DNA from 2 places in the Dissulfurispira sp. genome. Region 1 is predicted to be linked to the other one. Evidence: riboswitches for the same ligand, from Rfam matches in the RefSeq annotation. Region 1 holds a riboswitch; the other holds the start of a gene.

Region 1 (17,901 bases):
CCTGTATATACCCTTTACGCATACAACCTCGCTATCTCCCTTCTTGCCCCGCCGATGGTGAGAGGGATTCTCTCAAATGGCATATTATCCTCATGCTTTAGCTTGTAAATCAGCTCTGCAATCTGTGGTAGCCTGAGTTTGACATTTGACATATCCTCCGGCGCTGTGAAGACATCCTCGGGAATGCCTCCCCTCGCAACACGACCCCTGCTTAAAATATAAAGCCTGTCGAGGAATAATGGGACAAGGTCAACGCTGTGTGTAGCCATGACAATGGTTACTCCATTCCCCTTGTTCAGCTTTGTGAGGAGATTCATCATTTTATACTCTCCCATCGGGTCTAATCCAGCAGTGGGTTCATCAAGGAGCAGTATCTCATGCCCCATAGCAAGAAGGCCTGCAATGCATACCCTTTTCTTCTGCCCGAAGCTGAGATTGTGAATGGATTTTTTTGCATATCCATCCATCTCCACATATTTAAGGGCATTATTAACTCGACTGACAACCTCATTTTCTGAAAAGCCCATATTTATCGGCCCGAATGCCACATCTTCGAATACTGTTGCAGCAAAAAGCTGGTCGTCAGGGTTTTGAAAGACAAGACCAACCTTTCTATATATCTCTTTTGGAGATAGTTTTTTAATATTAGCTCCATCAAGGAGAATATTTCCCTCAAAGTCCTTAAGCAGTCCGTCCATTATCTTTAATAATGTTGTTTTCCCCGAACCGTTTGAACCCAGTATGCCGATGAATTCACCCCTTTTTATCTCAAGGCTTATGTCAGACAGGGCTGTTGTCCCGTCAGGATATTTAAATGAATTAATATTTACAGATAGTCTTATCTGACTGCTGACTGCTGACTGCTGACTGCTTTTTATATCTTCCATACAATCCCCATTGCTGTTATAGCCAGTGCCGAGACGACAACCTCTGACAATTTAAATGGCTTGTGTTTCAGTATAGGCATATTGCCGTCATAGCCCCTTTGAATCATTGACACTGTGATATTGTGGCTGTGCTCAAATGCCTTGAGCATCAGGGATCCGGCGAGGGTGCCGAATGAGCCGAGTCCACGCCTTATGTTTGAGTAACCGAGGCGGTTTTTCTGTGCATTATAAATGACCATTGCATCCTCAAAGAGAACAAAAATATATCTATATGCAAACATCAATACCTCTATAAAACCTTTTGGAACCTTCAGCCATGAAAGTCCTGCAATAAATTCCGTAAACGGCGTAGAAAATCCCATTACAGCAACAATGGAGACCGCGCCCAAAATTCTGATTGCAATCATCAACCCATCCATAAGTCCGTCTTTATACCCTGAAATACTTATATTTAGAATGTTGATTGTAAAAAGCACATCCTTTCCTGAAAAAAATAATTTCAGGAGGATTATTATTGATGCAATGAAGACCGGCTCTGAAAATCTTAATAAAAAGACCTTCAACGGTATTCTCATCCACATGCAGAGAAAGAGGCATATTGATGTTACGAACAATGGAAGGGCAAAGCCCTTATAGCTCAAGACCATTACAAGAATGGCAAGGCTGACAAGTATCTTTACCCTTGCATCGATCTTTGAAAGGATATGTTCTTTTTTGAAATATTCAGAAAATAGTTCCATGCCTCTATTTGTTTCCTGTAACCTGTATTCTTGCTTCTGACTTCCGGCTTCTGCCCTCTGTCAGTGACCTCCAATAATATCCTGCTGCAAATCCTCCTACTGCACCTGCGAGGAGAAAGACAAAGAGCAGCAGGTCTCCCTGGTCTGTGTTTATCAATGGTTCTTTTGCCTCCCTGCCATGCTCCTTTGCGAATTTCTCTATTACGGATTCGTCAACGCCGGACCATTTGTCAGAGGCAAAAACAACAGTGAATAGTGAACAGTGAATAGCGAACAGTAAGAAAACAATCAAGAAAATTTGAAATTTGAAATTTGAAATCTGAAATCTCATGCTGTCACCTCCTCGGGCTTAAGGACACGCATCTTTACAAGAAGATCTGGACGCTTTTTATAAAGCAGTACAACCATTCCTGCTGTCATTGCACCCTCAAGGATTCCGAGGGGCAACTGTGTAGGTATGAATGCAATGAGTATTTTCCAGAAAAGCGGCATGAATGGAGAGTCTCCCTTTATGCCTGATGCAAGCTCAACCGATGTGGTGAAGTATGTTGCCCAGTCTGCAAACAATCCTGCCATGAATCCCGAGACTGCCATGTTTATTTTCAGTGAGCGCAATGCCCTGAAGGTCAAGAATCCTGCAAAGGAGCCCATCACGCCCATTGATACTATATTTGCGCCCCATGTGCTTAGACCTCCATGAGCAAGGAATAATGCCTGAATAAGCAATGCCACTGCCGCAATCAGTATGCTGATTGCGGGGCCGACAAGTATACCCGATATTCCTGTGCCGCATGGGTGGGAGCATGTGCCTGCGGTCGGCACGGGTATTGGCATGCATGAGATGATGAAGACAACTGCTGCCATTAGTCCAACAAAGGGTTTGAATGACAGGTCAATTGAAGATTGCTTTTTTAGTTTATACAATCCCCATGCTACAAAGGGTGCTGCAACGACTGACCAGAACAATGCCCAGTTAAATGGCAATATGCCCTCTGAAATATGCATGGCGTGGGCATCAGAAACAGTAAACAGTAAACAGTGAATAGTGAATAGTGATAAAAAAATTTGAAATTTGAAATTTGAAATTTGAAATTTCATAGTCTCTCCTTTGATACTTTTAATAATGCATTTATAATTGCTACTGCCACTGGCGTGCCACCCTTTCTGCTTAAATTTGTTATAAACGGAAATTTCTGTGCTGCAAGCAGTGCCTTTGATTCCAATGCCTTGACAAAGCCAACAGGGACACCGACGACGAGAATGGGTGAATGGGTGAATGGGTGAATAGGTGAATTGAGCATTTCGATAACTTTCAATAATGCGGTCGGCGCATTGCCTATAGCGATGATGCCTATATTGTTGTTTGCCTGCAATGCCTTTTTAATGGCTATTTCAGAACGGGTCTTGCCCGTGTCCTTTGAGAGCCTGACAACATCTTCATCATTGATATTGCAGATAACCTTTCCGCCGTATGGCTCAAGCCATCTTTTGATAATTCCAGTTTTTACCATTTCAACATCAGTAAGGATGTTCTTGCCTGCTTTTATAGCATCTATTCCTGTCCTTATGGCATCTGGATGAAACATCAGCGTGTTTTTGAATTCAAAGTCCGCAGTGGCATGTATTACCCTTTTTATAATGGGCAATTGCTCTGGCGGCATATCGCTTAAATCGGCCTCCTCAGAGATTATCTCAAAGCTCCTCTTTTCAATATCATGCGGTTTTAACCCATTTGCTGTATGTATTCTTTCCATCACCACATGCACCAATTTTTCGTGGATGCCGAGTGGCTCTGTGTAAATGAATTCCCTGTCAGGATACATATCTTTTGCCTCTTTTATTATCTCCGGTATATCCTTTGTGACATGTATGCCGCTGCTTAAAAAATAGGGATGGATGATTATCCTTTTGGCCCCGCTAAGAACACACTCCTTGATTGCGTCCGCAATCCCGGGCTCTGCAAACTGAAGGTATGCGACCTTTACACAGTTGTTGTTGCAGTTTGGATGAATTGCACTGTGCAGAAGCCTGCCTGTGAGTTCGATGTTGTTGGCGTCTTTTTTAGGACTTCCGTGTCCTATAAGTATTATGTTCTCCATCATCACTCCTTTATAAAATTTATAAAAGTCTTTGCAATATTGCTATTGCTTCCAAAATGCAGATGCACATAGCTCGCAAGGGTATTTTTAATCCTGTATCCTTCGTTTTGAAGATCTTGGCCAGTATTATCAAACAGTGAATAACAGGTAGTTAGGGCTGAAGGCTTTATCTCCGAATAATGGAATTCATGTCCTCTCAGTTTGTCTCCTTTTTTGCCGTGTATGCAGTCATCGTTTAATATGACCTCTCTGTAGCCTAAATGAGATCGTCCATTTTTCATCTGTGTCTCGAAAGGAAATACACCGGCCATTCTAAAGAAATTCCCTTCAAAATCATGGATTCCCTGAGACAGATACATTAAGCCTCCGCATTCGGCATACATTGGCTTTCCTGAGTCAGCCCAGTTATAAATGGCCTCAAGCATTGATTGGTTTTTTGATAGCTCCCTGGCATAAAGCTCTGGATAGCCGCCGCCGATGTATATGGCATCGGCTTGAGGGATAGCTTGATCATAAAGAGGGCTGAATTTTATTATCTCCGCTCCGGCGTCTTTTAATAAATCAAGATTGTCTTCATAATAAAAGCAGAAGGCCTTGTCGTAAGCAACAGCGATTCTTGGAGCCGATGTCGGGGACAGTCCCGATTCGGAGCCTGCCCCGTCAAATACGGGGGCTGCGCCCGTAAATCTGGGACAGTCCCCTCCCTGCTTTAAGGACATTGAGTCATGAATGGTTACCTTTGGAAGGTAATCATTCATGGCAAGAATCGCTTCTATATGCACATGCTTTAAAACCGCATCCGCAAGCCTTTCAATGTTCTCTCCGGCAATAGGATTTTCTTCTGCAACGGCTAATCCGAGATGTCTGTGCGGAATCTCGAAGTTCAAATCCCTCGGCAGGTATCCTAAAACCTCAACACCACGAACACTATTTTTAAGCCTTTTGAAATGCCTTTCCGATGCCACCCGATTAAAGATTATGCCTTTAATTAAATTTGGATTTTTGTGTTCCATAAAGCCTTTCACAACTGCCCCTGCGCTTTCTGCCATGCCGTACGCATCGACAACCAGGATAACGGGCAGATTAAGCGCATCTGCCAATCTTGCTGTGCTGAAGTCTCCGTCATACAGGCCCATGACGCCTTCTACAATCGATATGTCAACATCTGTTGAGTGTTTATGAAAGCAGGCTTTCACGTACTCCTCGCCGCACATCCACAAATCAAGATTTCTTGAGGGTCTGCCTGTAATAATTTTGTGAAGTCCTGTATCGATAAAATCAGGGCCTGCCTTGAATGACTGAACAGCCATCCCCTTTTTCTTTAAGGCTGCAAGCACGCCTAAAGTAATCGTTGTCTTCCCGCAGCCGCTGTGTGTGCCTGTTATTACTACCCCCGGCATATATACGCAAGCTCCTTAAGCAGTTTCATGTTGTCTTTGTTTGATTTTACTGCAATTCTCATATATGAGCTATCGAGTCCCATGAAATTGGAACAATCCCTTATCATCACTCCTCTATTTCTAAGGGATGAAATTATCTTTTGGGCATTCTCATGCTTAATTAAATAAAAATTGACAGTTGATGGAAAATAAGTGATGTCCAGCAATTTGAAGCCGTCTTCCAGTACCTTCTTCTCATTACGTATGACCTTGAATGTCTGGGTTTTATATCCTGCATCATTTAGCGCAGCAATTCCTGCTGTCTGTGCAATGGTATTTACGGTCCATGGCTCTTTATGCTTTTTAACAGTGTCAAGAATGTTCTGTGGAAATATGCCATAACCTATTCTTATGCCAGAAAGGGCATAGAATTTCGTCATTGACCTCAGCACAATAAGGTAGGGATTATTTTGAACCTCTTTAATCACAGACTCTTCAGGCACAAAATCTATGAATGCCTCATCAACTACGAGATAGCATTTAAGGCCTCTGGCAGCCTCTGCGATCTTCAGCACATCCTCTTTTTTCATCAGTCTGCCTGTAGGGTTGTTCGGGTTGCAAAGGAATGCCATATCCACTGATGTGGTGAGGGATGATTTGTATGTTGCCGATGAATCATTTCCCGACATTGCAGCAATGAACTTCTCAGGATTTATTTCGAATGCATCTTTCTCCCAAAGGACAAAATACGAAATTTTTCCCTTAATGTCCTTTTCGGGATGTATGCTCTTGAATGCCCGCTCATATTCCGAAAATGTCGGCATGGGTATAAGAACCTTTTCAGGTTTTAATGCCCTTACAGTGAGGTATATGAGCTCTGTACTGCCGCTTCCGCACAGGATGTATTGAGGGTCTATTCCCAGATGTTTTGCAATTGCCTGTGTGAGATGTTTTGCATCGGGGTCAGGATAATGGCACAGGTATTTGATATTGTCTTTGATTTTTTTTATTGCACTTTCAGGCACACCGAGGGGATTTATGGATGCGCTGAAATCAATGACTTCATCCATCCTGATATTCCTTTCTTCAATGAACCTGTAGATATTCCCGCCGTGTGGCTCTAAATTTTTCTCCTGCCCGTTCATCCTGTAATCCTTATATATAGAATAATTACGGCAATGCCTGTTCCAATCAGCGATGACACCTTGATTATATCCATTGCCTTTTCAGAGGCAATCAAGTAGTTTCCTGTTTTTTCCATCCCGATGTAAGGCTTCTGTATCTCGATGCCGTTGTATGTCGAGGGTCCTCCTAATTTTACACCCAATGCGCCTGCAATGGCAGCCTCAGGGATGCCTGCATTCGGGCTTAAGTGCTTTCTCCCATCATTAATCATAGTTTTCAGTGAACAGTGAACAGTGAACAGTGAACGGGAAACAAAGAAAGATACAATAACAATCAATATCCCGCTAATTCGTGCAGGTATATAATTGGCAATGTCATCGAGGCGTGCTGCTGCCCAGCCGAAGTTTTTGTACTTATCATTCTTATACCCGACCATAGAATCAAGCGTGTTTATTGCCTTGTATGCCATTGCAAGGGGAAGCCCGCCTATTGCGAGATAAAACAATGGAGCGATAATGCCGTCTGAAAGATTTTCCGATAATGTCTCTATTGTTGCCTTTAATATCCCCTTCTCGGAAAGGTTTCCGGTGTCGCGTCCGACAATCATTCCCAGATTGCTTTTTGCCGACTCTATATCTTTATTTTTTACCGATTCGATTACAATTCTTGCGGAATTGATTAATTCTCTGACAGCAATTGTGGTGGACGTAAGATAAATGAGCACAATTAAGCCTAAGGCATTTATGGAGTAATGGAGTGATGGAGTATTGGACACGATTATTTTTTGAATAAAAAATGCAATTCCAAACACAGGAACAACAATCATGATAACAAGAAGAACGCCTCCGGATTTTTCTTGCAAAGGTGTTTTTAGATACCTTCTCAAAATTACCTCTGTTTTGGCAATAGCGCTTCCTATAATCCTTACCGGATGGGGCAGCCATCCGGGATCGCCAATGGCGAGATCCAGCAGGAATGCCAGAAGGAGTATTAATGGATGAATGATAAATGGCGAGGTAAAGTCCATCATATTTTGACAAGCCTCTTTATGAAATCCATATCTATGTTTTCCTTTACAACATATGCGAGGTTATCGATTGCCATATCTTTGATCTCGGAATATCTTACAGTCAAATCGAGAGGCGGGAGATTCTTATTCTTTCTTACATTGTTTATTATCCCCCTTCTGAATGGGTCATTTTCAAAAATCCCATGCAGATAAGTCCCCCAGCAGTTGTTGTTTTTAGAGCCATCAAAAACCGGTGAATGGGTGCATGGGTGAATGGGTGAATGGGTTGAGAGTCTTCTTATCTTAAATAATCCTATATCACCCTTACTTGTGCCCATATGAATCTCGTAGCTTTTTAATTTCCTATTATCTGAATTCTGAACTCCTAACTCTGAACCCCTGACTATTTCAACCTCTGTCTGGTATGTTACCTTTGTTTTCTCAAATACCGTCTCTATATTCAGAAGACCTATGCCTTCAATCTCTTTGTGACTGCTCTCTACGCCATATGGGTCATATATTTTTTTGCCGAGCATCTGGTATCCGCCGCACATGCCGATAATCTGAACTCCCTTTGCATAAGCCCTCATGATGCTTTCATTGAGATGTCTTTCCTTCAAGAATAGCAAGTCTTTCACGGTATTTTTTGTCCCGGGTATGATAACAATGTCAGCATTTTCTATGTCAGCCGGATTATCGGAATATACAAGCTCAACATCGGGCTCGTATAAAAACGGGTCAAAGTCTGTGAAGTTGGATATGTATTGCAGTTTGACGATTACTATCTTTATTCTTTCATGATTTGAAATTTGAAATTTGAAATTTGAAATTTTCTGAAGGGCCAGTCCATCCTCCTCGGGCAGCCCTATATCTTTTATATATGGCAATACCCCTATTACTGGTTTCCCTGTTCTGTCCTTTATCATTTCGAGTCCAGGACTGAGTATTCCAATATCCCCGCGAAATTTGTTAATAATAAATGCCTTGATATATCTGCTATCCCTTCCGAGGAGCTTGATGGTTCCATAGAGAGATGCAAAGACTCCCCCTTTATCTATATCACCCACTAAAATTACAGGCGCCTTTGCATGTTTGGACATGGACATGTTTACAATATCCACATCCATGAGGTTTATCTCTGCAGGGCTTCCCGCGCCTTCCATGATTATGAACTCATATTTCTGAGAAAGTCTTTCAAAGGATTCCTTTACAGCCTCCCATGCGGTTTTTTTAAAGGCATAATACTCCTTTGCCTTCATTGTGGAATGTACTTTTCCCTGAATAATTACCTGAGAGCCCATATCCCCTGATGCCTTGAGCAATACCGGATTCATATCAATTGTGGGTTCTATCCTTGCTGCCTCTGCCTGCAATGCCTGCGCCCTTCCTATTTCTCCGCCATCAATGGTTATATATGAATTCAGCGCCATGTTCTGCGCCTTGAAAGGAGCTGTATTGATGCCCATATCTCTGAAAATCCTGCAGAGTGCAGCTACAATCAGGCTTTTGCCTGCTCCAGAGCCTGTTCCCTGTATCATCAAAGTTTTAGCCAATTGGGCCTCCATTTAAGAGCTTTACAATAGGGTACTTTTCCCAGAACTCGATGATATTCACAGCAGCATTATCCTGCTCTATCCTGAATATATTCTCAAGTGGAATCCCCATTATATGGCAGAGGATTATTCTGTTAACGCCACCGTGAGCGACTATAGCGATATTTATTGCCCCCTGAGAGTTGTGATCATTCAGAATTTTGTTCAAAGCGATTATGACCCTGTCTCTGACCTCAAGTGTGCTCTCTCCTCCCATGGGACTGTATTTAAGTGGATTGCTTACCCATGCCTCGAATTCCTCCGGATACTTATCTTTTATTTCATTGAATGACATTCCCTCCCATATGCCGAAACTCCTTTCTCTCAAGTCAGGTATTTCAATGGGTTTTAAACCATGAGGTTTAGCAACTATCTCTGCACTCTTTAATGCCCTGATAAGGGGAGAGCAGTAAACGGCTTTCAAGCCATTATAGGTCTTATAGGACTTATATGACCTATTTAAATACTTGGCAACTTGCTCCATCTGCCTTATGCCCTTTTTTGACAAAGGCACATCAATGCTCCCTTTGTATCGTTTTACTTCACTGCCTTCGGTCTCGCCGTGCCTGACTAAATAAAGTGTCGTAACCATACTGTTATCACCATTAAAAACAATATTTCCGAGATCTCGCTCAGCGCGCCTAAATTATCACCAGTGAGGCCGTTGAATTTTTTATTGCAGAACTTCACTGTCATGAAGCTGAACATATACAAAAGTGCAAATAGCATAATAACCAGTGTTACACTGCCTGTCCCGTAAACCTTTAAGAGGTGCAGTTCCGCTATCAGTATGTACAGCACAATGACCAGCAGTGATGAAAATACGACAGTATTTATTTTTACATTATTCAGGAATATTCTGCCGAGGCCATCCTGCCGTGCTGATGTGCCGTGATGCATGGCTATAACCATTATCCACTTTGAAAACACAGGCATGAGAAACAGCATGGAATAAACTGTAAATATGGATGAATTTGTAAAGAGGCTGCTTATGAAGAGGAACTTGAGCAGGATTACAGAAACTATGGCGACAACTCCTATGGCCCCTGTTGTGCTGTCTTTCATCACAGCAAGCCTTTTCTCAATGTCCGTTTCTCTATCTCCTGTTGATTTCACAGACAGTGCATCAAAAGTGTCTGCAAGTCCGTCAAGGTGAAAGCCCCCGTTGCTTATTATTAGCATTGAAATAATCAGCCCTACTGCAATTTCTGGAGAAAATATCTTTAAAAACAGCATGGCAGATAAAACCCCCAGCAGTCCCTGAAATGCACCTGCTAAAGGGAAAAAGGCTGCTGATTGCGCTATCTCTTTTTCGGAGACACCACCATTCACCCTTACAGGTACTATCGTAAGAAACTGGAATGCAAGGAGTAATTGCTTCATTTAATTCTGTATCTCGCTTGAAACCCCGGCCTCGCCAAAGGTTGCCATTTCTTTATATATCTTTAATCCTGCCTCTATCATAAGCATTGCCAATGCTGCGCCTGTGCCTTCACCGAGCCTCAAATCAAGGTCAAGGACAGGCCTTAACCCCATTTTATCGAGCATTGCCTTGTGCCCAATTTCAACGGAGTTATGGGCTGCAAACATATAATCTTTTACCCTTGGCTCGATGCAATATGCGATTAATGCGCCTGCTGTGGAGATGAACCCGTCAATGACAACCGGAATCCTGTTTGATGCTGCACCGAGGACCAATCCCGCGATGCCTCCAATCTCTGCACCGCCCACTTTTGCGAGGACGTCTATTGCGTCTTCAGGATTTGGCTTATTCAAGTTTATGCCATCTTCTATTACCGTAATCTTTCTTTTTAATGACTCGTCAGTTATTCCCGTACCTTTGCCTGTAACCTCCGAGACAGGCTTTCCTGTAAGCACAGATGCAATAGCGCTTGACGGCGTTGTATTCCCTATCCCCATCTCTCCTGTGCCGAATATCTTATAGCCCTTTTTTGCATATCCATTTGCAAGCTCGATTCCTACATCTATGCATCTTATTGCCTCATCCCTTGTCATTGCAGGGCCTTTTGTGAAGTTTTTGGTTCCTTTTATTACCTTCATGTTTACCAGGCCTTTAATCTCTCCAAAATCGTGGTCAACGCCTATATCCACAACAACAACCTCTGCTCCTGCATGCCTTGCAAGGACATTGATGCCTGCACCTCCTCTCAGGAAATTAAATACCATCTGCGGCGTAACCTCTTTAGGATAGGCTGATACGCCATCTTCTGTAACTCCGTGGTCCCCTGCGAAAGTGAAGATGACCTTTTTATCCAGAACCGGATTTTTGTTTTCGGTAATGGCGACAAATCTCCGTGCAAACTCCTCAAGCCTTCCGAGGCTTCCGAGGGGCTTTGTGAGATTGTCGAGGTGCTTTTGAGCCAAGCCATACCATTCTTCATTTACTGACTTGATATTTTTTAGTGTTGCATTGAGTGAATCCATCTGTCTTCTCCTACTTTATTTTTAAAGGTATTCCTGCGGTCACAAGATATACTTCGTCTGCTAAGGCTGCCATCTTTTGGTTTAAATAGCCTGATAAATCTCTGAATCTCCTTGATAATGCGTTGTCAGGGACGATTCCAAGACCGACCTCGTTCGAAACAGTGAATAGTGAACAGTGAATAGTGGATAAGGAAGAAATAAAAGACTCTGTTTCTGCTTCAACATCCTTATTATTAAGCATCAGATTTGAAAGCCATAGTGTCAGGCAGTCAAGAAGGATTATATCATAGCTTTTATGAATGTCAGATATCAGTGTCGAGATATTCAGCGGCTCTTCGAAGGTTGTCCACTCACCTGGCCGTTCTTTTTTGTGTTTCTTAATCCGTTCCTTCATCTCATCATCCATGGCCTGTGCAGTAGCAATATATGCCTTGCGCATGGAGGAGATTGCATCTCCTCCATGAACCCCCTCTTTAGAAGAGATATAATTATTGGCAAGCTGCAGGGCAAACCTGCTTTTTCCGCTTCTCGCACCGCCTATGATGAATGTTATCAACTCAGCACCCCTAAAAATAAAAAATCCTCATGGCAAAATGCCATGAGGATTGCACCCTGTTTCACTTCATCCTCTCCTTCATCCACGTGAAGGCTTTAAATCCTATTCCCTAATTTCTGTCGTCAGGCAGGTCTTCTGGCTCCCGGGTAGTTTCTATAGTTTGGCCTACTCGCCAGCCTTCCCATCCTGTTTGCATCTGTATATGAGCGGACAGTGGCTCATTGGCTTTCGTCCCCGGTTACAGCGGCGGGACCGCTCCCGAATTGCACGGGATTCCCTATTAAGCACTTCGGCACCTGAGGAGCATATTGTATCTAAACCATCAGCACAAAAGTCAAGGGGGGACTGGGGAGGGAAATATCCCTGCATTTGACGAAGACAAGGGATTGGAGGGATTTAACGGGCTAACACCAATTGACTCTCGATATCAATCCACGGATGATTTCCAGCCGCTGCTTTAACGGATACTCAAAATATATGGAACTCTCCATGAGTATGGATACAATTTCTTTGATTTTCTGCCTTTCCATGGCCAACTCCTTCGAATCCTTTCTTGCTTTAGTTATCGGGTAAAAAATAAAGTGCTTTAGTTCAGAAAATACTTCCATTTGGTGGAGGCGGCGGGAATCGAACCCGCGTCCGAAAGTACTACTCTCAAGCCTCTACATGCTTATCCAGCCTATTTATTTTCGGATACCAGATTGCCGGCAGGCAGGCCTGCTGATATCCTATCCCTTAAGCTTTCGCTGGATTTAAAGGAGTCATCCAGCGGCAGCCTGCTGATCGACGCTGTCCCTGAAGCACAGGCAACCTCAGAGGAGCGTGCTGCTATTGGTTAAGCAGCGAGTGCCAGTTCGTTGTTGGCGTTTGTGTTTTTCCATCTTTTTAGGTGGTGATGGAGCCACCGCATGCCACTTGAGCCTCATAACCCCCGTCGAGCCCTATCGCCCCCGGTTGAACAGCTTAAACCATTTAAACGGCTTGAACTGTTATTTATATAATAACATATTTAGCGATTTTTCATCGCCTTTTCTATCGCCCTTTTTGCTTCCCGCTCTTTTATCGTCTCCCGTTTTTCATATTGCTTCTTGCCTTTTGCAAGACCTATCTCAACCTTTGCATAAGGGCCTTTGAAATATATCTTAAGCGGGATCAATGTGTAACCCTTCTGCTGCATCTTGCCTCTTAATCTCTCTATCTCTTTCCTGTGAAGCAGGAGCTTCCTTGTTCTCAGGGGGTCGTGGTTCAAGATGTTGCCGTGAGAATAAGGGCTTATGTGGCAATTGAGCAGAATGACCTTTGCATCTTTAATCAGGACATAGCTGTCTTTAAGGTTGGCCTTGCCTTCTCTCAGGGACTTGACCTCTGTGCCTAAAAGCTGGATGCCTGCCTCGATTGTCTCTTCAATGCTGTAGTCATGATATGCCTTTCTGTTCTGGCATACTATTTTTATGTCCGGCTTCATAGTTATATGATAGCAGTATTATGATTGGACTTTAAAGCCGTGTTTCATTATAATTCAGTGGAGCTATAAAAGAGCGGAGGTTTTTATGAAGAGGCTTTTGGTTTATGCAATTATAGTATTTGTTTTTGTTGCTTCATGCGGTAAGGGCGAGGTCAAAAAGGTATCCGAGGATTCAAAGATGGCAACAGAGGCATTCTCCCTTGCTGAAAAGATAAGGGAAGCATATGCAAAAAAAGACCTATCGACCATTGAAAAGAACTCAACGAGGGAAGGGTTCAGGACGATCAGCAGTGCCTTTAAACCCTTTGATTCTGTTGACCTGACATTCAGTCCGGTGTGGGTTGAAATAGAAGACAATGTGGTGCATCTCAATATCTCATGGAAAGGCACATGGCAGAAGGGCGGGAAGACCACGGAAGAGAGAGGCATGGCGGTGTTTGTTCTAAAGGGCAAGCCTCTCAAGGTGGACAACATACTCAGGGCAAATCCCTTCGGGTATCCGGCAGATTAGTTTAGTGCTGTATTCCACGTGCCTCGCCTCGTAGGCATTTTTAGTGCCTGTTTTAACATTTTCATAAATTCGGCGCGGGGGACTTCCTTTGCGCCGAGGCTCATCAGATGCTCTGTTGTTACCTGACAGTCAATCAATCCGAAACCCCAGTTTATCGATTTCTGGACGAGGTAAACAAAGGCGACCTTAGAGGCATTGGACTTTTTGCTGAACATGGATTCTCCGAAAAAAGCTCCTCCCAGCGATACCCCATAGAGACCTCCGGCCAATTCGCCCTCGTACCAACTCTCAACAGAATGGGCAAATCCTGAATTATGGAGATTTATATAGGCGTCTATCATTTCTTCTGTAATCCATGTTCCGCTATGCCTTTTCTTATGCACGTCCGCGCAACTCCTTATAACATCTTCAAAGGCATTGTCCATCGTTATTTTAAAAGTGTTTTTATTGATAACCTGTCTTAGACTCCTTGATAATTTGAGTTCTTCAGGTATCATTACGAGGCGGGGGTCTGGAGACCACCATAATATCGGAGAGTCTTCAGAATACCAGGGGAAAATTCCCATGGAGTAGGCAAGCAAAAGGCGCTCTTCGCTGAGGTCGCCTCCTACTGCCAAAAGACCATCTGGTTCTGAGAATTCAGGCGAAGGAAAAATAAGTTTTTCTGACAATTGAAAGACAGGCATAAAAGATTGTTTTTATTTGCAAGAACTGCAGGAACTTGAACTGCAGGAAGAACATCCGGAGGATGTCTGGTGTTCCACACCGCTCATGCCGAAAACAGAGAATTTCTTTTTGACATCTTCTGCTCTGCATACGGGACAGGTTGCTTTTGAGTTGCCGAAAACGAGCTTTTCGAATTCATGTCCGCATTTATCGCATTTATATTCAAAAATTGGCATAATCCATTATAACATATTATAACATAGTGCTTGAATTATTAAACAAAATCATTTATGGTAATAAAAACAATAATAATGCGGAGGAAATTTTTATGGGAGGGAATAAGGGCCAGAATCTTCAGGACAGCTTCCTAAACCAGTTGAGAAAGGAAAAGATCCCTGTAGTGGTTTATCTCACGAATGGCGTCAGATTAAAAGGCGTAATCAAGGGATTTGACAATTTCGTTGTCTTGCTTAAAGAGGCGAACGAACAGCTTATCTACAAACATGCCATATCTACAGTCGTTCCTGAAAAGAGCGTGGATATCAGGTTCGAAAATCCTGAAGAGTAGCAGGAGGTATTAATCGATGCTAAAGACCATGAGAAAACATGCGAAATTCTTTTATTTTCTGTTTTTCATTGTAATTCTCTCCTTTATATTCTGGGGAGTTGGCACTTTCGATAAGCCTACTGCTGTGAGCGTTGCCGAAATAGGCAAGGAGAAGATTACTGTTGAGGAGTACTGGAGGGCATACGAGAATGTAAGGCAGCAATTAAGGGATATTTATAAAGAAAAGTTTAATGAAGAGATGGAAAAGAGCCTGAAACTCAAAGAGACGGTACTTAACAGTCTCATAGATGAGAGGGTGCTTTTGATTTCGGCTGCAGAATTGGGAGTAAAGGTGACAGATAAGGAACTTCAGGATGCAATTGTGAATGACCCTCGATTTATGAGGGACGGCATTTTCCGGAAGGATGTATATTTCAGAACCCTTGATCTCAACAGGCTTACACCCGGGATGTTTGAGAACTCAATGAGACAACAGCTTACGATTATTAAGATGAGGAGGTTCATCGCATCTGCCATCGATATAAATCCGCTGGATTTGAAGGGCGTAGCGGGTGATGAGAAGAAGGTTAATGAGGCAAGGCAGGCAATACTTGCGGATGAAAGCAATGCAGCCATAAAGTCTTATGTGGACAGCGTAAAGCAGAGGATGAAGTTCAAGGTCAATATGGACCTCATATCTTAGCTATATCCCTTTTGGAAATGCACAAAAACATGTTATAATTCCGATTAATCTTTCAAAGGGGTAAACAAATGCTTGATGACAAGTTGCCAACAGGCCTAACATTTGATGATGTCCTTTTATTGCCTTCCAAATCCGATGTCCTTCCGAGGGACGTGGATATAAGTACAAAACTGACCAGAAACATAACCCTCAACATCCCAATTATCAGCGCAGCAATGGACACCGTTACAGAGGCAGGCCTCGCCATAGCCATCGCAAGGGAAGGAGGTCTCGGTATAGTCCACAGGGCAGTGTCACCCCAGAAGCAGGCCCTCGAAGTTGATAAGGTGAAGAAATCTGAAAGCGGCATGATTGTCGATCCCATAACAATAGCTCCCGATGCCCCTATTTCGGACGCCCTTGTGCTTATGGAGAGATACAAGATTTCAGGCGTGCCTGTTACATTAAAAGGAAAGCTTGTGGGAATACTCACCAACAGAGACCTGAGGTTCGAGACCAATGTGAAGAAGAAGGTCAGCGAGGTAATGACAAAGGAGAGGCTCATTACAGCGCCGGTTGGCACTACTCTGGAAAAGGCAAAAAAGCTGCTCCACGAATATAAAATAGAAAAACTGCCCATAGTAGATGATGACTTCAACTTAAAGGGTTTAATCACAATAAAGGACATAGAAAAGAGGAAGAAGTATCCCCATGCATGCAAGGACAGGCTGGGCAGGCTGAGAGTGGGCGGTGCAGTTGGGGTTGGCGAAGATGCCCTATACAGAACTGAACTCCTTGTCAAGGCGGGTGTTGATATTATAGCCATCGATACTGCCCACGGCCATTCAAAGGCGGTTATTAATACACTTAAAGAAATAAAGAAACGATTTGATATTGATGTTATAGCCGGAAACGTTGCTACCTCTGAGGGAGCAAGAGACCTCATAAAGGCAGGCGCCGACGCAGTAAAAATAGGAATAGGTCCCGGCTCCATATGCACCACGAGGATAGTTGCAGGCGCAGGCGTTCCCCAGCTCACAGCAATAAATAACTGCTATGCCGTGGCATCTAAGGCGAATATACCTCTGATTGCAGATGGAGGCATAAGGTATTCAGGCGACATAACAAAGGCACTTGCAGCAGGAGCGCACTGCGTCATGATAGGAAGCCTCTTTGCAGGAACTGCTGAATCACCCGGCGAGATAATCCTCTATCAGGGCAGAAGTTACAAGGTTTACAGGGGCATGGGATCCCTCGGTGCAATGGAACAGGGTGCAAAGGACAGATACGGACAGGCAGGGGTTGAAAAGGAAAAACTTGTTCCTGAAGGCGTTGAAGGAAGGGTGCCTTACAAAGGACCTCTTTCACAGAGCATACATCAGCTTATCGGAGGCCTTCGTTCTGGCATGGGATACTGCGGGTGCAAGAACCTCAAAGAGATGAGGGAAAAGGCCAAATTCATCCAGATTACAAATGCCGGATGGAAAGAGAGCCATGTCCACGATGTCATTATCACGAAGGAAGCACCAAACTACAGGATAGAACAATGATTAACGATAAAATACTCGTCCTCGATTTCGGGTCACAATATACACAGCTCATAGCGAGAAGGGTAAGGGAAAGCAAGGTGTATTCCGAGATATTCCCCTTTAATGCATCCATCGAAAAGATAAAGTCCTTTAACCCAAAGGGCATTATCCTATCCGGAGGTCCTTCCAGTGTTTATGACAAGGGAGCGCCTGCACCTGACATGGAGGTATTCAGACTCGGCATACCTGTTCTCGGAATCTGCTACGGCATGCAGTTGATGGCCCATTACCTCGGAGGAAGGGTTGCAAAGGCTGTAAAAAGGGAATACGGCAAGGCCGAACTGATTGTTGACGACAATTCGGACATCTTCAAGAGGGTATCAAAGAAGACAAAGGTCTGGATGAGCCACGGAGACAGGATCGAGAAACTGCCAAAGGGATTTTCCGCTATTGGCCATACAGATAATTCGCCAATAGCTGCCATGGCTAATAAAGAAAAGGGATTCTATGCACTGCAGTTCCATCCCGAGGTAGTCCATACAGATGAAGGCAAAAAGATACTCCAGAGCTTTGTATATGATATATGCAGCTCTAAACCAACATGGACAATGAAATCCTTTATCGAGACATCGAAAAAGGATATAAGGGAAAAGGTCGGAGACAAGCGCG
Region 2 (14,651 bases), on a different contig from region 1:
ATGAATCAACTACCTGGATGCCCTGTCTTTGCGCCTCTCTCTTTGTCATCCTCTTTTTGCCTTCAGACGTGGTTACAAGATAGCCGCCTTCAAAAGAGAGCGTTATCATAGAGACATCAGTATTTGAGGATAAATAAACCTTGTCCTTTTTATCAGTCCTTATTAAGGCAAGCTCACTTCCTTTCAGGTCAAAGGCTTTTATATCCTTAACTCTCTTAGGTTCATAAGGATCAATCTTGGGAGGGTGCCCCCATCCGACAATGAATCTGTCTCCTTCTTTTTCAACCCATGCATGGTGTGCAAAGGCTGAAGATATAAAACCTAAAGACAGAAGACAAATAATAGCCGTTACAATCAATAAAATCTTTCTCATTTTCAATCCTCCTTTAAATGTTAAAAGTTAGTTTTCCGAATATGACCCTGCCGAGCCATTGTTTATCAGGCTCTCCGTAATCGGACTCAAAGATGTTGTCAATATCCAGTGAGAATTTAAGGTTTTTTGTAATCTCTTTAACTACTTTCAGGTTTGAAATATAGTAATCATTTGTCTTCTGGGTATTGGCTTCGTTTTTATACGCCTCGGATATATAATTCGCAAACCAGTGCAGAGACATCTTCAAAGGTTTAATCTTGTAATCTATGCCCAGACTGGCGGTATGGTTGGGATTGTATGACAATCTCTTTTCTGTATTCTTGTTTTTTGTCTCAAGATATGTATACCCAAGATTAAAGGCAAGGTTATCTAAAACAGATGCCTTAACGCCAGCCTCCACACCTTGTGTATATGCCTTTTGGGCATTCTTCCATGTCCTTTCAGTAGCTGATATATCAACTGGGACTATAATATTTTTAATGTCGTTTCTGAATGCAGAAAGGTTTGTGGATAATCTCTTTGAAAATGTATGCTCTATGCCGACAGAATAACCCCATGATATTTCAGGGTTAAGATTTTCATTAGGTATGTTCCACCATGTGCCGTGTTTGAAATTGACATATAGTTGTCTGATTGTAGGCGACTTGAATGCCCTTCCTGCCGACAACCTCATGCGTGTATCATCGCTGATATTCCACATAAGGCTTGCCTTGGGGTTAAACTCAGTGCCATATAGAGAATTGTCATCAAGTCTTCCGCCTATGACAATGCTCAAAGGCTTTAAAACTATCTCATCTTGAAGATACAGACTTTTAACCTCAAGCTGTTTATCTATTTTCTGAGCGCCGCTCATTAAATCAACATCCCTGCGAAGATATTCTGCCCCTATGGTTGCCAGATGATAATTCCCTATTGCCTTTGTATATTGTGTTTCCATCTGGGTATATGCAATGTCGCCAGATCTGCGGGTATATCCGGGTGAGAATGAATCAAGGTCAAGCTTATACCAGTAGCCTTTTATTTTAAGGACAGAATCATCAGGGAAATTTATCTCAACAGATGGACTTATCCTCAGTTTCTCCTCTACCATGTATTTCCATCTCAAATCATCATGATTAAATCCGAGATTTAAAACAGTCTTCGGAGATAATCTATATGCCAATCTTGTAGAGACATATTCCCCTTTAAAGTCATCTTCTGCTGCTCCATATCTGCCTCTTTCGGATGTCTCACGATGAGCGCTCACAAAAAATCCAAATTTATCATTGAACCATTGCCCGTATCCCAGATTCAGCAGTGATGTATCATAAGAGCCGTAACCTGCAGATGCCGTAAATAAAGGCTTTTCAGGTATTGGCTTCGTGATAATATTCACCACGCCTGCCATCGCATCACTGCCGTATAAAACGGATGCAGTACCTTTTACAATTTCAATCTTCTCTATCATCTCAACAGGAATCTGGTTAAGACTGATACCGTACTCGCCCATTGCGCCTCCCAGAACCCTTTCACCGTTTATAAGTACGAGTCCATAACCCTTATCAAAGTCCAGCCCTCTTAACTTTGAACGCCATGCCGATGAGCCGGGAACATTCTCTCCCTGAATGTAAAATCCGTGGACTTTTCTTAAAGTCTCTGATACATTCTTTGCATTGGACTGCTCTATCTCCTCTTTAGTGATTAATACTGTCTCCACAGGCACATCTTCAAGGGTGTGCTGTGTTTTTGTCGCAGTAACAACGATTTCCTCGAACTTTGCTTCTTTTTCTTCTGCTTTTACCACTCGTATGCCGATTAATAAAATCAAGATACAAAATAGAAAGCCTCTTAAAACCTTTTCCATTATCAAACACCTCCTAAAATTTTTTTTCTATTGCCTCCTTTCTTAGGAGAACTAAAGCCTTCGTGGCTTAGTTCAAATATTTATGAAAAATATTACTTTAAGTGTTTCTCTCCCACCAATACATCCCTACACGGGCTGTATCCTTTAGCCACATATGATCGCATTCAAAAACAATCCTCGATTTTATTCCCTCTATTTCATATGGATGGAGTCTCCTGTCCATCATAAACGACCAGTATTCCTTAATCTCATCGGTTGAGTGGTAGGCAAGCGAACTCTCTGTTTCATAGCATTTGGTAAATAACATTGTGTAATCTCCATATTGCCACTTAACTTTTATCTCCGGAGCGCCGAGCTCTGTAACGACAAAAACATTCTTCGGTTGTGCGTGAAATATTTTTTCGACTGCCTGTTTGAATCCCATCTCTGTCAGATGCAGACTGTTGCAAGCCATGATAAGGTCATAATTCCTTAATTGATAAACAGGGGAATCCTCCCATCTCCGTTCATCCACATGGAGCCAATCTATGCCGCGATTAAAAGTTTCTTCGTATAAAATATTTCTCATGCCTGCTGACGGCTCAAGGGAAGTAACATCACACCCGATAGCGCATAGAGGCAAAGAAAGGACGCCGTTTCCTGCGCCGATGTCAAGAACTCTCCAGCCCGGCTCTACTATTGTGGTGAGGACATCAATGATCCTATCATGGTAATTGTTATGCTCAATCCACGATCTGTACCACTTTGCATAGATGTCCCAGAATTGAACTGTGGCGGCTCTTTTGCAAATAATATCATCCATCTTTTCCTCCATCGGGATAAAAAATATTCTCTCCTTCATGGAGGATACGAGCCGCCCTCTTAGCGGGATAACATAGATAAATAAAAAAGCCACAAAAACCTGCATCTTCTGATGCAAAGCCTTCGTGGCTGTAATTTCTTTAGTACAGATTAAAACTAATCCCCGAACTTCGAGTCCGGGATTTCTAACAGCTAAGTTAGAATACATAAACAACATCTTATTTGTCAAACCTTTTAAATCCATTTTGTTTCCCAAGCGCCTCAACTACTGCTTCATAGACCGCCTTTCCTATTAATCCGCCAATTCTGCTGTGGCCGCCTGTATAAGTGACCTTCGGTCCGGATATTCCTGAAACAACGATGACGCTGTCAGTTCCTGTGCCTGTTGCCTGAACATGCTTTGTGTAACTGCTCGGAACCATTAAGTCCTCAAAGGCTGCGGTCTTTGCCTCTGTTACTATCACTATCGCCCTTGCCATTGCACCATCTGTAAGCCTTGCATTGGTGAGGATAATGATATTTACAGTGCCTTTTGGCTCTTCCCCTTCAATATGAGTTCCTTCATCAACTCCTGCTCTTAAGGCATTGGTCTTTGCGCCTGCTGTTACCAGTGCTGTAACGACAAATGGTTTGTATTCTTTAGTTATGACGGCAAGGTTATCCATGTCAGCAGCAGTGCCCATCTGTGCAATGTCTTCACTTCTTATACCGAGCATTTTTGCAATCCTTTCCTTTATCTTTCTTGAATACACCTTTCCGCCAACTTCATGCTCTGTCTTCATTTCCTGACATACCTTTTTCCACAATTCTGGATGGGCAGAATGATTAACTACAGCCATTGCATCAACAAATCCATCGTTTGTTGAGAGAACCCGCCTTCTTTCAGGAAACTGCACAATCAGGCTCTTTTCCCACAATCCATCCCTCTCTGCCTTAACTACAGACGTCTTTGCATTGAGGTCTTGAGGCAGAGAAATTTCCCCTGCCATGACAATTGATGGAATCAATAGAAAAATTAAAATCCATAAAACTCGTTTCTTCATTTATATCCTCCAATTATTAGATTGCTTCGTCACTCCGCTCCTCGCAACGACAACCCCTCCGTGATCCTCCCCTTAGTAAGGGGAGGATCACGGAGGGGTCATTGCGAGCCGTAGGCGAAGCAATCTCAAGCTTTTCTCAGCCTAAGTTAAAATATCCACCTTACCCCTGTCACAAATGTTCTCCCCGGCATCGGATAACTAAGAACATACTCATATGCCCTGTCAAAGAGGTTCTCCACAGATGCCGTGATTTCAAGGTTTTTAATCGGTCTGTAAGAGCCTTTCAGATTCACCACTGTAAAGTCTCCTTTCTTCACCACATTTTCCCCATTTGACGGAGGCGCCCAATCCTGAACCCTTTCATCTCCTGTGTAATTAGCAATAAGCATGGCATCCCATTTCTCCTGACCAGCCTTTATTCCAAAGGCACCTGTCCATTTGGGAGTGTAAAGTAGAGTCTTCCCGTATTTGCTTATTTCAAGGTCATCCTTGCTTGAATACTTTGTGTGATAGGTGATGTTTGTAAACGGTTCAATGGACACATTCAGACCAGATGCCAATCCCACATCGTATGAAAGGCTGACTTCTATGCCCTGAAGTGCTGCGCCGTCAACATTCTTGAATGTCTGTGCAGAAAGGGTGCTGTCATAATAGCTCAATATCTTGTCTTTAAAGTCTGTATGAAAGAAGGTTAAACAACTCTTAAACAAATCCTTTGAATATTCAATCCCTGCATCATAGGATGTGCTCTTTTCTGGTTTTAAGTTTGGATTTCCAAGATAGCGAGTTCCCCACGAAGAGACATAATCCGTTGCAAGCTCGTCAGGAGCAGGTGCGCGAAAAGCAGTGCCGATATTACCCTTAAAGCTGAAATTATCTGTGAGTTTATATACCAGCCCGCCCCTTACAGTTACATTGTCTAAGTCCTCTTTCCGCGGCTTAACGCTTGGGATTCCCGGTGTTGAAAGCACTCTGTTTTCAAAATAGTCATAACGGAGTCCTGCACTTAGAAGAAGTTTTTTATCGAAAAGACTTATCCTTCCTTCTGCAAAGATACCGTAACTGTCGTATCTTGAGTTTGGATTATACGGCGCACCTGTGTTCCTTGAGCTTTCGACCTCGATCCTGTCCCATTGGCCTCCAATAATTATCCTGTGATCATCTAAGGCAAATGTCTTCTGAAGACTTACCCCCTGTGTGTCCGTCTTTGTTAAGGAGATATCTGAATTTCCTATGCCGTATGTCATTCCTCCATCATGGGATTCGTCCCTGTCCTTGAGGAGATAATATTTTCCATTGAAGTCTTCTGTTTTATATTCAATATCAAAGCCGTCCCTCCATTTGTCCGAATAGTTGTCAGGATCAGGAGAATACCTTGCACCAGGGGAGCCTATTCCCCATCCCCTCCAGTGCTGAAAGCCGATGGACATATGGTGCCTGTCAAAAAGTTTGTAGCCAAAACGGGCGGATACGGTCTCATCGTCATATCCAGTGTTTTGAATCTTTCCATAATCCCTTGACTCATAATCACCCATTGATGAACGGCTCGCAGTAAGATAAAAATCGAACAAACCTTTTTTGCCATTTAATTCAGCAAAACCTTTCCGGTAATCCCATGAGCCTACTTCTCCACCTATCGAACCATGAAAGCCCTCTTTACCTTCCTTTGTTATTATGTTTATCACGCCTCCCATGGCAGATGAACCGTATAAAACAGATGCAGGTCCTTTGACTATCTCAATTCTTTCGATGTCTTCTACGGGTATTTTTGCTAAATTTACGGTGCCTGCACGATGGCCGTTGATAAGCACAAGAACCCTGCTTTTTAAATCGCTGAAGAGGTCTGTTGTTAATCCTCTTAATCCAATTCTACTGGTAAGTACCCCCGGATATTTGTGGACATGTCCTATGGATGCCTCTGAAATCAGGTCACCGGCATCCTTTGCAGTGGAATTTTTAATGTCTTCCCGGGTGATTATCTGGACAGAGGCAGGGACATCTTTTTTAGGTTCTTCGACTTTTGTTGCGGTTACTAAGATTTCTTCAAGCGATGCGGTCTTCTGTTCTGCAAAGACAGGAACAGCAGAAAGGGTAAGGGCAAATGGCAAATGGCTAAAGGCTAAAAATAGAAATGTAATAACAATGACGAAAATCTTTTCATCTTTTCCTCCCTCGAGAAATTTTTGGATTTTTTATTATGACTTGGATAGGTCTTCCGGCTTAGGGCATCCATCACCCTCACGCTTCATGCGTTCGGGTAATCCTTTCTACTTGCCCGCCTTCCCATCATCAAAGCAGTTTGAACTGTTTGAACCGTTTAAACGGTTATTGACAGTGGCTTCTTTAGTGGGCTTTCGTTCCCTTCACGGCTGCGGGGCAGCGGAGGAATTCGCTTTAACGGCGGCACCTCTCTTCCCTGACATCCAGCCATATTGTGACTGTTTTTTCTAAATCCGTGTTCTGTGCTCTGACTATCACCTCCTTCATTGCTTCATAGTCAATAGTTTTAACATATGTTTTTACAATCTTTCAAGTTTAGCCGATTACTTTCAGCGCATCTTCAAAGAGTCCGTTCAATTTCTTTGTCTCGTTATAGAGATTGGAAAGGATGGCAGACAACTCCTTATTCCCAAGTGATGACATCTTTTCAGCCCAATCTCTATAGGTCTTTGCATGTTCGTCGTTATGCTCCTTCCAGTGATGAAGCAGGTGTTTGAGCTTTTGCAAATCGTCCATTTATTTTCTCCTTTCAATGTTTATGAAATAGATAATGCGAATGGATATGCCTGTGGGCTAAAGGCCCGTGACAATGGATATGCTCATGTACAAGATTGACCTTCAGCAATAAGTCCTCATCTTTCAGAATATCTTCTGCACTTCCTGTTTTTTCAATTCTATGTTCTTCCGAAAGCACAGCCACCCTGCATTGAAGCTCATCCACCAGAGATAAATCATGGGTAGCAATCACGATTGTCTTTCCTGCCTCGCTTAGAGCAAAAAGCAGTTCCACAAGAAAGCACTGGGTTTTAGGATCAAGTCCATTGGTAGGCTCATCGAGGAGCAGAGCTTCAGGATTCATAGTCAGTACCGAGCCGATAGCTACCCTCTTCTTTTCCCCGCCTGAGAGCATATAGGAAGGCCTGTCTTTCAGGTTTTCTATGTTAAGCATCTGCATTACTTCAAATGCCCTGTCCATAGCCTCACTTTCATTAAGGCCCAACTGAACAGGGCCGTAAAGCAATTCATCCAGGACATTGGGACAGAACAACTGGACATCCGAGTCCTGAAACACATACCCTACTCGTTCTCTGAAAAATCTTAAAAATTCTTTATCTTTTAAAGTCTTTTCAGACACCTCATTATCTCTGAAAAATATACTGCCGGATGATGGATGAATGAGGCCGTTCATTATCTGAAGCAGGGTCGACTTTCCGCTCCCGTTTGCGCCTATTACTGCAAATTTCTCTCCCTCTTTTATTGAAAGACTCACATTTAAAAGGGCAGGAATTTTGCCGTAATAGTTATAGCTCACATCTTCGATCTTTATGATACCGTCCATCTCTTATCCCCAAAAACAGGCATGCATGCCTGTTAAATACATAAAAACAACACTCCTACAAAAAAAAGGAAAAACCCTGCGGCCCGATCAATGCTGCTCATCTTTCTAAAGCCGTACAGTTTAATGGTATCAGAAAAACCCCTTCCAAGCATAGCCTTGAATACATCCTCGCACCTCTGCTGCGTCTTTTTGAACATAAATGCAATCCTTCCTGCAATCCATTTTCTTGCCTCGGTATTAGTCGCTTCACCAGGCATCCTGCTCTTCTTTGCGAGATGCATGTCTTCAACTGTTTTTGCAAAGATAAAGATGTATTTGTAAGTGAGGGTTATAATCATCAGAATTGCATCAGGCGCTCTGAAAACCTTCAATGCCCTGATAATCTCTGAGAAAGGAGTTGTATACAAAATCAGAAAAGATAGGGCAATGGAATTCAAAACCCTGAGCGTGAGCATGGCAACACCAGAAATCCCTTCTCTTGTAATGCCTATCGTCTCAGGCACATGATAAATCCAGAAATCATAAGACCTTGAAAGATGAATGACAGGCAGGATAACTTCTCCCTTTGTAATGACATTAAATGCAGAAGGCAGGGCAATAAGAAACCCGAATATAAATCCGAGGGGGATCACTTTTTTATAGAAATTAAAAAGATTCAGTCGCGATATTGCGGCCAGACCAAAAACAAAAAACGCAATACCAACTTCGGGCAGTATCTCTTTTTTCAAACTTACAATAATGATAAAAAATATTAAAAAAAGCACCTTTATGCGTGCATCAAGTCTCTGAAAAAAACCATTCTTTGACGCAAATTCCAACTGGATATACCCAGTTTTAATTACTCTGCCTAAATGGCTTATGCCGCTGTCGATAAAAGACATTCTCTATGCCCTATGCTCTTTGCCCCTTGTCTTTATCAAAAGCCTCGAAATTAAATAGATCACACCACCTACTATCGCTATGCCCAAAATCCCGGATACGACATAGGATAAAACCTGAATAATAAACGGAGAGCTTTCGCTTCCGAGATTATAGTCGGCTATCGGAGCTTTCCACAAATCGGTTAGCTTCTTTAATCCCTCCGGAACATATCCGAGAAGTTTTTCGAGGGTATCTGTTCCCCATTCTCCCCACGCATCTCCTGCATTGAATTTTTCTGGAAGGAGAATGCCAATCGGGGATAGTAAGGCCATTATGATAAGACCTATCCAGAGTTTTTTCTGAAAGCGTGTCATTTAAAGCCTCCAAGCAATTAAGTTATTAAGTAATTGAGCTATTAAGTAATTAATACTCATTCACTCATTTACTTATTTACTTAATGACCAGATTAATTCTGGTTCGTGTTTAAGGAAATACTTGAGAAGCAATACTGTTACTATACCTTCAACTATACCGAACAGTAGCAGATGCTCCAGTGCCATTACAGGGACAGCCACCGATAAAGGATATGGTGCATAAAGAGGCCTTCCGTCAGGAGACATAGCAATCAAGGGCTGAATGCCGAACTCTATGGCTGTAACTATGGCACTTATGGAAAGGCCTATATAACCCGAAAGGAATGACGCAACATGCAATCTGAATCCAGCAGTGGCATTACCTTTCACCAGCTTAAACACCCAATATGAGACAAAAGGCATCACCACAGCCATGTTAAAGCAATTTGCTCCGATGGCTGTTATTCCTCCGTCTCCGAATACAACAGCCTGAATTATCAAAACCACCGACACGGCTATTACTGCAGTCCACGGACCTAAAAGGATTGCAATAATACCTGCACCGACTGCATGGCCTGTTGTTCCACCGGGAATGGGGATATTAAACATCTGAATAAGAAAAGAGAATGCTGCTGCCATTGCCAGATAAGGAACGTACTTCACAGGCACATCCCGTTTTAGCCTTTTAAGGGCGACTGCCCAGAATATAAATGATGCTCCATATAACGGCACATAGGTTTGAGGGCTTAAATATCCGTCAGGGATGTGCATACAAACTCCTTCTAAAATCTGAAAGCTATGCCTGCCAGCACAGCTATATCATCAGCAGGCTTATTAAGCCCGCCCTTAACACCGAAGTTAACATCAAAACTTTCTGTAATTGAGTAAATCAATCCTCCGAGAATAAAGGCAGGATGTGTGCTTTTGCCTTTTTCTTCGTTTCTTTCAATGCCGGTGTCTGCAACAATCTTTAAATCCTTCACAACCTCAACCTCTGCTGCCAGAGATGCCTTCCATATGCCTCTTCTTTTTGCATCCTTATCCTCTTGAAGCTTGTAGTTGTTGTGTGTATAGCCTAAATTCAGGTGAAATGCCCACGGCTCAATCTCCTTTGTTGAAATAAATAGAATCTCATAAGATGCCCTGCCATTGCCGAGACCTTTGTTTTCATTACCTGTGGGCAATGAAATAGATGGCTTTAAACCAAAGCTAAGACCCTCATGCTCGTAAAATCTCCACTTTGCTCCGATAGCTATATCCGATATGCCTTTTGTATCCGCAGATGGGTCAGTGGGGTCAACAACTCCGTTTATCTTTGTCTTGCTCCATTTATATGGCGCTTCAATAAAGATGTCCAGATTGTCAATCGCTCCATATGTAAAGACCGTTGCTATCTCGCTGCCTTTAACCTTTACGGTATCTTCAACTCCATCATCATCCGTATCTTCTCTTTCTTTGTCGAAAGTGAATTCCGTGTTCACCTCAACCTGAAACTTTCCCTTTCCCTGAGTGCCTGTGTCATCTGTAACGAGGGGGTGGGCAGCATAAGAGGCAGTTGATAGTGAAAAGTTCATAGCGACCATTAAAAAGAGAGTCAAGAGATTGAATCTAAAATCCTGAATCCTTAGCTTCATCTTAACATTAACCTCCTTGGTTTCAAAAAATAGAAAGCCACGAAGACTTAATTTATCCAGCTATCCAGACTTCCTGACTGGCGACCTGCTGGTCTTTGTTTAGGCCTTCGTGGCTCTAATATTCTGACAAAAGAATAGCATCACAAAAAACTGTTTGTCAATATAAAAAACTCAAGTAAAATAAATCTGCTATGCATCCCCTTTTAGAGCTATTTATAGATTTTGCCGAAAAAGAAGGCATTGCAACCGATTCATTCATTGTCGGTGGTGCTGTCAGGGATATCCTTTTGGGGAAAGAGTTAAACGATATAGACATAGCCGTAAAAGGAGATGCCATTAATATTGCTAAAAGGTTTGCTCAGGAAATCGACGGATCCTTCGTGCTTTTGGATAAAGAATTCGGAATTGCCCGTATTGTTAAAAACAGTCAGTTTATAGATATCTCCATACTGAGAGGGGACTCCATTCATTCCGACCTTTCCGAGCGTGATATAACTATAAACGCAATGGCAATCCCTTTAGCAAGCTTTCAGCCGTCAGCCTTTAGCCTTCAGCATTTGATAGATCCGCATAACGGTAAAGACAATCTCTTCAACAGAATTATCAGAATGGTATCGGAGGAAAATCTTATAAAAGACCCCTTAAGAATCCTCAGAATTTACCGCTTTGCTGCAGCACTGAATTTTTCCATAGAAGAAGATACACTAAGTGCAACTGAAAGGCTTGCACCATTGATAACCTCTGTCGCTGTAGAGAGAATCGCCGAGGAGTTGAGATATATCGTCAGGCTTGACGATTCCTACAAAACAATGAAAGCCTTGATAGACAACAGAATCCTTGCAAATATCTTTCCTGAAGTCAGAATAAACTCTCTGAAGTTATACAAAACTACCGAAGAAATTTTAAGTAATCCATCCGATAGCCTTCAGCTTTCGGCCTTCAGCCTTCGGCCTTTAATTAAATATTTCGAAACCGAATACAGATATATATGCTTAAAACTATCCACTTTATTCCCTAATCCTGATAGTGCCAAACAATCTGCTATAAGATTAAAGATGTCGAGAAAGGAAGTGAAGTTCATCCATGAAATGGCGCTTAAACGCGCAAAGATTTTAGATTCTTATAAAGAAATGCAGGGGATGGCGGATGAAACGAAGATCATCGGACTTCTAAAGGAATTCCGTGGCGATGTATATCCATTGATAATACTCGCCATAGCACAAGAACCTTCCATCACAGCCTTCTGCAAAGAGGTTGTCAGGTTTTATGATAATGTATTTAAACCAAGAGCAGCAATGCTTCCAATTATTACAGGCGATGACCTTATAAATATATTCAATTTGAAGCCGTCGCCCATATTTAAAGAACTACTTGCTGAAATAGAAGATATGATTTTATATGGTCGAATAAGTTCTAAAGAGGAAGCATTAAAAATGGTGGAAGAAATGCTTAAAGACAAATCCTGATACAAATCATACACTATTTATTCGCTCCATATTAAAATCAAGCCATGGAAAAAATCGATCGCTCATATATCAGAAAAATACGATATGCCATTCAGTGGGCAGTATTCCTAATAGTCATATATTCAGGCTATAAGTTCTATCTTTTCACTCAGGCGCTGGAGCAGGGACTGATGCCTGCTGTCAACCGCCCTCCATCAGTTGAAGGGTTTATGCCAATTGGTGCATTGATGGCATTAAAGCTCTGGATTACAGAAGGCATATTTGACCCAATACATCCCGCAGCACTCGTAATATTCATCGGTGCAATACTATTGGCAATTCTGCTGAAAAAATCCTTTTGCAGTTGGATATGCCCTGTAGGAGCATTGTCCGATGCAGTATGGAAAATAGGCAAAAGAATCTTCGGAAAAAATTTTGCAATCATGAAATACATAGATTACCCTCTGCGCTCCTTAAAGTACATTCTTATGGCGTTTTTCCTTATTGTAATCCTTGCAGCACTTCTTTCCAATTTTATCTTCGAATGGCTGATAATAAAAGATTTCGACAACTACGTGAACGGCGTGAAAGAAGACCAGTTCTACTGGATACTGGCTTCGGTTGAAGGCAGTTACTCTGATGGGAAATGGGATACAAAGGCATTGTCAGAATCAATACACTGGGCAATGATGCTGGGTCTCGATATAAAAGTCCTTAATGCTGACGGACATGAAGTTATATCATCCATGGAAGTTATGGACTCCCTTTCGGATACCATGAAACGCAGAATGAAAGCACTCTTTCACATGCACATGACAGAAGGCAAATACGAAGAATACCCTCTTTACATCGAAGGCAAAAACATCGGGAAACTCCTGTCGAGGCCATTTGAGAAGGATGTGATAAAAGAGAAGGAAGCCGTATTTAGAATGAGGTCGAGAAACTTCATCCTCGTCTCATTTCTTATAGCAGGCGGAGGCTCGCTGGTAATAGCCCTATTCTTCAGCCGATATCTGTCAAAACCCTTGACCGATCTCAAGACAGCAGCAGAGAGTATTGCAAAAGGTGATTTCAATGTGACAATAACACCGAAAACCGGCGACGAAGTCGGGAGGTTATCCGAGAGCTTCAACATTATGGCAGAATCACTCCGAAAAGAGGAGGAATTGCGAAAACGTCTTATGTCCAATATTGCGCACGAACTGAGGACGCCGCTGACAATAACGAAATCTCATATAGAAGCAATAGAAGATGGAGTAATCGAATCAGGGAAAGGTTTGGAAAATATAAAAGGCGAGATTAACCGTCTGATCAGACTCATAAAGGGCATAGAGGATATCACAACTGCCGAGGCGAGTTTCTTCACCAGGGGGAGGTGGCAGAAGTCAATCTCAAGGAATTCATATCAGAACTATCCGAAGAACTGAGGCCGGCATTTAAAGAAAAGCGCCTCGATATAACTATCGCAAAAGAGGATGACTTGATGGTTGTTACCGATATAGAAAAATTGGAAAAGATAATAAGAAATATCATATCAAATTCTTTAAAATTTACAGAAAAGGGCGGTGTCTGGATTGATTACGGGACAGAAGAAAGCGATTTTTACATAGAAACAAGAGATTCTGGAAGAGGCATACCGGAAAACGAAATGCCGCACATATTCGACCGTTTTTATAGGATTGAAGGATCAAGAACCGCTGGATTAGGACTCGGACTCGCCATCGTAAAAGAACTAGTAAATGTTATGGGCGGAAGGATTGAGGTGGAAAGCAAGGTGAATGAAGGAACTACATTCAGAATCTACCTCCCAAGAGGTGCTTAACGAATGAAAATCGCCTTAATACAATTAAATATTGAATGGGAATCGAAGAAGACAAACTACGAAAAGGCAGAGTCCTTTGCAAAAAAAGCAGCAGAGGAAAAATGCGATGTCATCGTCTTCCCCGAGATGTTCAATACCGGTTTTTCCATGAATGTACCTGCCATTGCAGAAGATGACAATGGAGAGACCAATTCGGTGCTGTCAGAAATAGCAAAAAAATACAGCATATATCTGATTGCGGGTTTCCCTGTGAAGAAGCAAGATGAAGAAAAGGGCAGGAATATAGCGGGTGTCTATGACAGAAGAGGCATTCGCATTGCTGCTTACACAAAAATCCATCCGTTCTCCTTCTCCGGTGAAGATAAATATTATATTGCAGGCAGCGATACGGTCATCTTTGACATAGACGGAATACCCTCCAGTATCTTCATCTGTTACGATCTGAGATTTCCGGAGGTATTCAGAAAAGTAGCAAAGAATGTGCAGGCGACCTTTGTTATTGCCAACTGGCCTGCTTCTCGGAAAGAGCACTGGGAGATATTGCTGAAGGCCAGGGCAATCGAAAACCAATGCTTTGTAATCGGCGTTAATCGTACAGGAACAGACGGCAACGGCATTCATTATTCAGGGGCATCACATATTTTTGATCCATCAGGAAATGACATCCTCTGCGGTAACGATAAAGAAGAGTTCCTGTTAGGAGAAATAAATCCATCAGAGGCTATAGAAATCCGTTCAAGATTCCCATTCCTCAAAGATATGAGGATTTAATCTTCATAATTCCTTCAATATCGCTTGTTATCTTAAATCAATGATAAAGCTTGTTTTCATATTTATATTGTTTGCATCTTTATTTTCAGGAACCTACTCCAAAAGCTCAGGAGATGAAATTACCCCATACGGCGCTTATTGCCCTT

What was found. Region 1 has a riboswitch for cobalamin ahead of cobU (bifunctional adenosylcobinamide kinase/adenosylcobinamide-phosphate guanylyltransferase). Riboswitches for the same ligand answer to the same signal wherever they lie in the genome.
Region 2: linked by a shared signal. The riboswitch ahead of V7L97_RS07860 (TonB-dependent receptor plug domain-containing protein) and the one ahead of cobU (bifunctional adenosylcobinamide kinase/adenosylcobinamide-phosphate guanylyltransferase) in region 1 are both predicted to bind cobalamin.

What each region holds. Positions count from the first base shown of each region.
Region 1 is NZ_DAIOFX010000003.1:35,149-53,049, forward strand. Features, by position in the region: gene cobO (cob(I)yrinic acid a,c-diamide adenosyltransferase) at 1-22, opposite strand, end outside; gene V7L97_RS01490 (energy-coupling factor ABC transporter ATP-binding protein) at 15-842, opposite strand; gene cbiQ (cobalt ECF transporter T component CbiQ) at 875-1,627, opposite strand; gene V7L97_RS01500 (hypothetical protein) at 1,632-1,958, opposite strand; gene V7L97_RS01505 (energy-coupling factor ABC transporter permease) at 1,955-2,632, opposite strand; gene V7L97_RS01510 (precorrin-8X methylmutase) at 2,722-3,729, opposite strand; gene V7L97_RS01515 (cobyrinate a,c-diamide synthase) at 3,729-5,126, opposite strand; gene cobD (threonine-phosphate decarboxylase CobD) at 5,114-6,250, opposite strand; gene cbiB (adenosylcobinamide-phosphate synthase CbiB) at 6,247-7,260, opposite strand; gene V7L97_RS01530 (cobyric acid synthase) at 7,257-8,792, opposite strand; gene cobC (alpha-ribazole phosphatase) at 8,785-9,423, opposite strand; gene V7L97_RS01540 (adenosylcobinamide-GDP ribazoletransferase) at 9,402-10,214, opposite strand; gene cobT (nicotinate-nucleotide--dimethylbenzimidazole phosphoribosyltransferase) at 10,215-11,276, opposite strand; gene cobU (bifunctional adenosylcobinamide kinase/adenosylcobinamide-phosphate guanylyltransferase) at 11,287-11,832, opposite strand; cobalamin riboswitch at 11,941-12,147, opposite strand; gene V7L97_RS01555 (hypothetical protein) at 12,237-12,362, opposite strand; RNA gene ssrA (transfer-messenger RNA) at 12,442-12,784, opposite strand; gene smpB (SsrA-binding protein SmpB) at 12,842-13,297, opposite strand; gene V7L97_RS01570 (hypothetical protein) at 13,383-13,808, shown strand; gene aat (leucyl/phenylalanyl-tRNA--protein transferase) at 13,805-14,494, opposite strand; gene V7L97_RS01580 (FmdB family zinc ribbon protein) at 14,507-14,710, opposite strand; gene hfq (RNA chaperone Hfq) at 14,803-15,042, shown strand; gene V7L97_RS01590 (SurA N-terminal domain-containing protein) at 15,059-15,724, shown strand; gene guaB (IMP dehydrogenase) at 15,793-17,253, shown strand; gene guaA (glutamine-hydrolyzing GMP synthase) at 17,250-17,901, shown strand, end outside.
Region 2 is NZ_DAIOFX010000040.1:2,133-16,783, forward strand. Features, by position in the region: gene V7L97_RS07840 (DUF4198 domain-containing protein) at 1-373, opposite strand, end outside; gene V7L97_RS07845 (TonB-dependent receptor plug domain-containing protein) at 387-2,216, opposite strand; gene V7L97_RS07850 (class I SAM-dependent methyltransferase) at 2,314-3,111, opposite strand; gene V7L97_RS07855 (adenosylcobinamide amidohydrolase) at 3,236-4,060, opposite strand; gene V7L97_RS07860 (TonB-dependent receptor plug domain-containing protein) at 4,207-6,168, opposite strand; cobalamin riboswitch at 6,248-6,502, opposite strand; gene V7L97_RS07865 (hypothetical protein) at 6,596-6,796, opposite strand; gene V7L97_RS07870 (energy-coupling factor ABC transporter ATP-binding protein) at 6,810-7,619, opposite strand; gene cbiQ (cobalt ECF transporter T component CbiQ) at 7,652-8,500, opposite strand; gene V7L97_RS07880 (PDGLE domain-containing protein) at 8,504-8,854, opposite strand; gene cbiM (cobalt transporter CbiM) at 8,927-9,604, opposite strand; gene V7L97_RS07890 (transporter) at 9,616-10,467, opposite strand; gene V7L97_RS07895 (hypothetical protein) at 10,659-11,933, shown strand; gene V7L97_RS07900 (HAMP domain-containing protein) at 11,978-13,339, shown strand; gene V7L97_RS07905 (sensor histidine kinase) at 13,288-13,734, shown strand; gene V7L97_RS07910 (carbon-nitrogen family hydrolase) at 13,738-14,505, shown strand; gene V7L97_RS07915 (hypothetical protein) at 14,546-14,651, shown strand, end outside.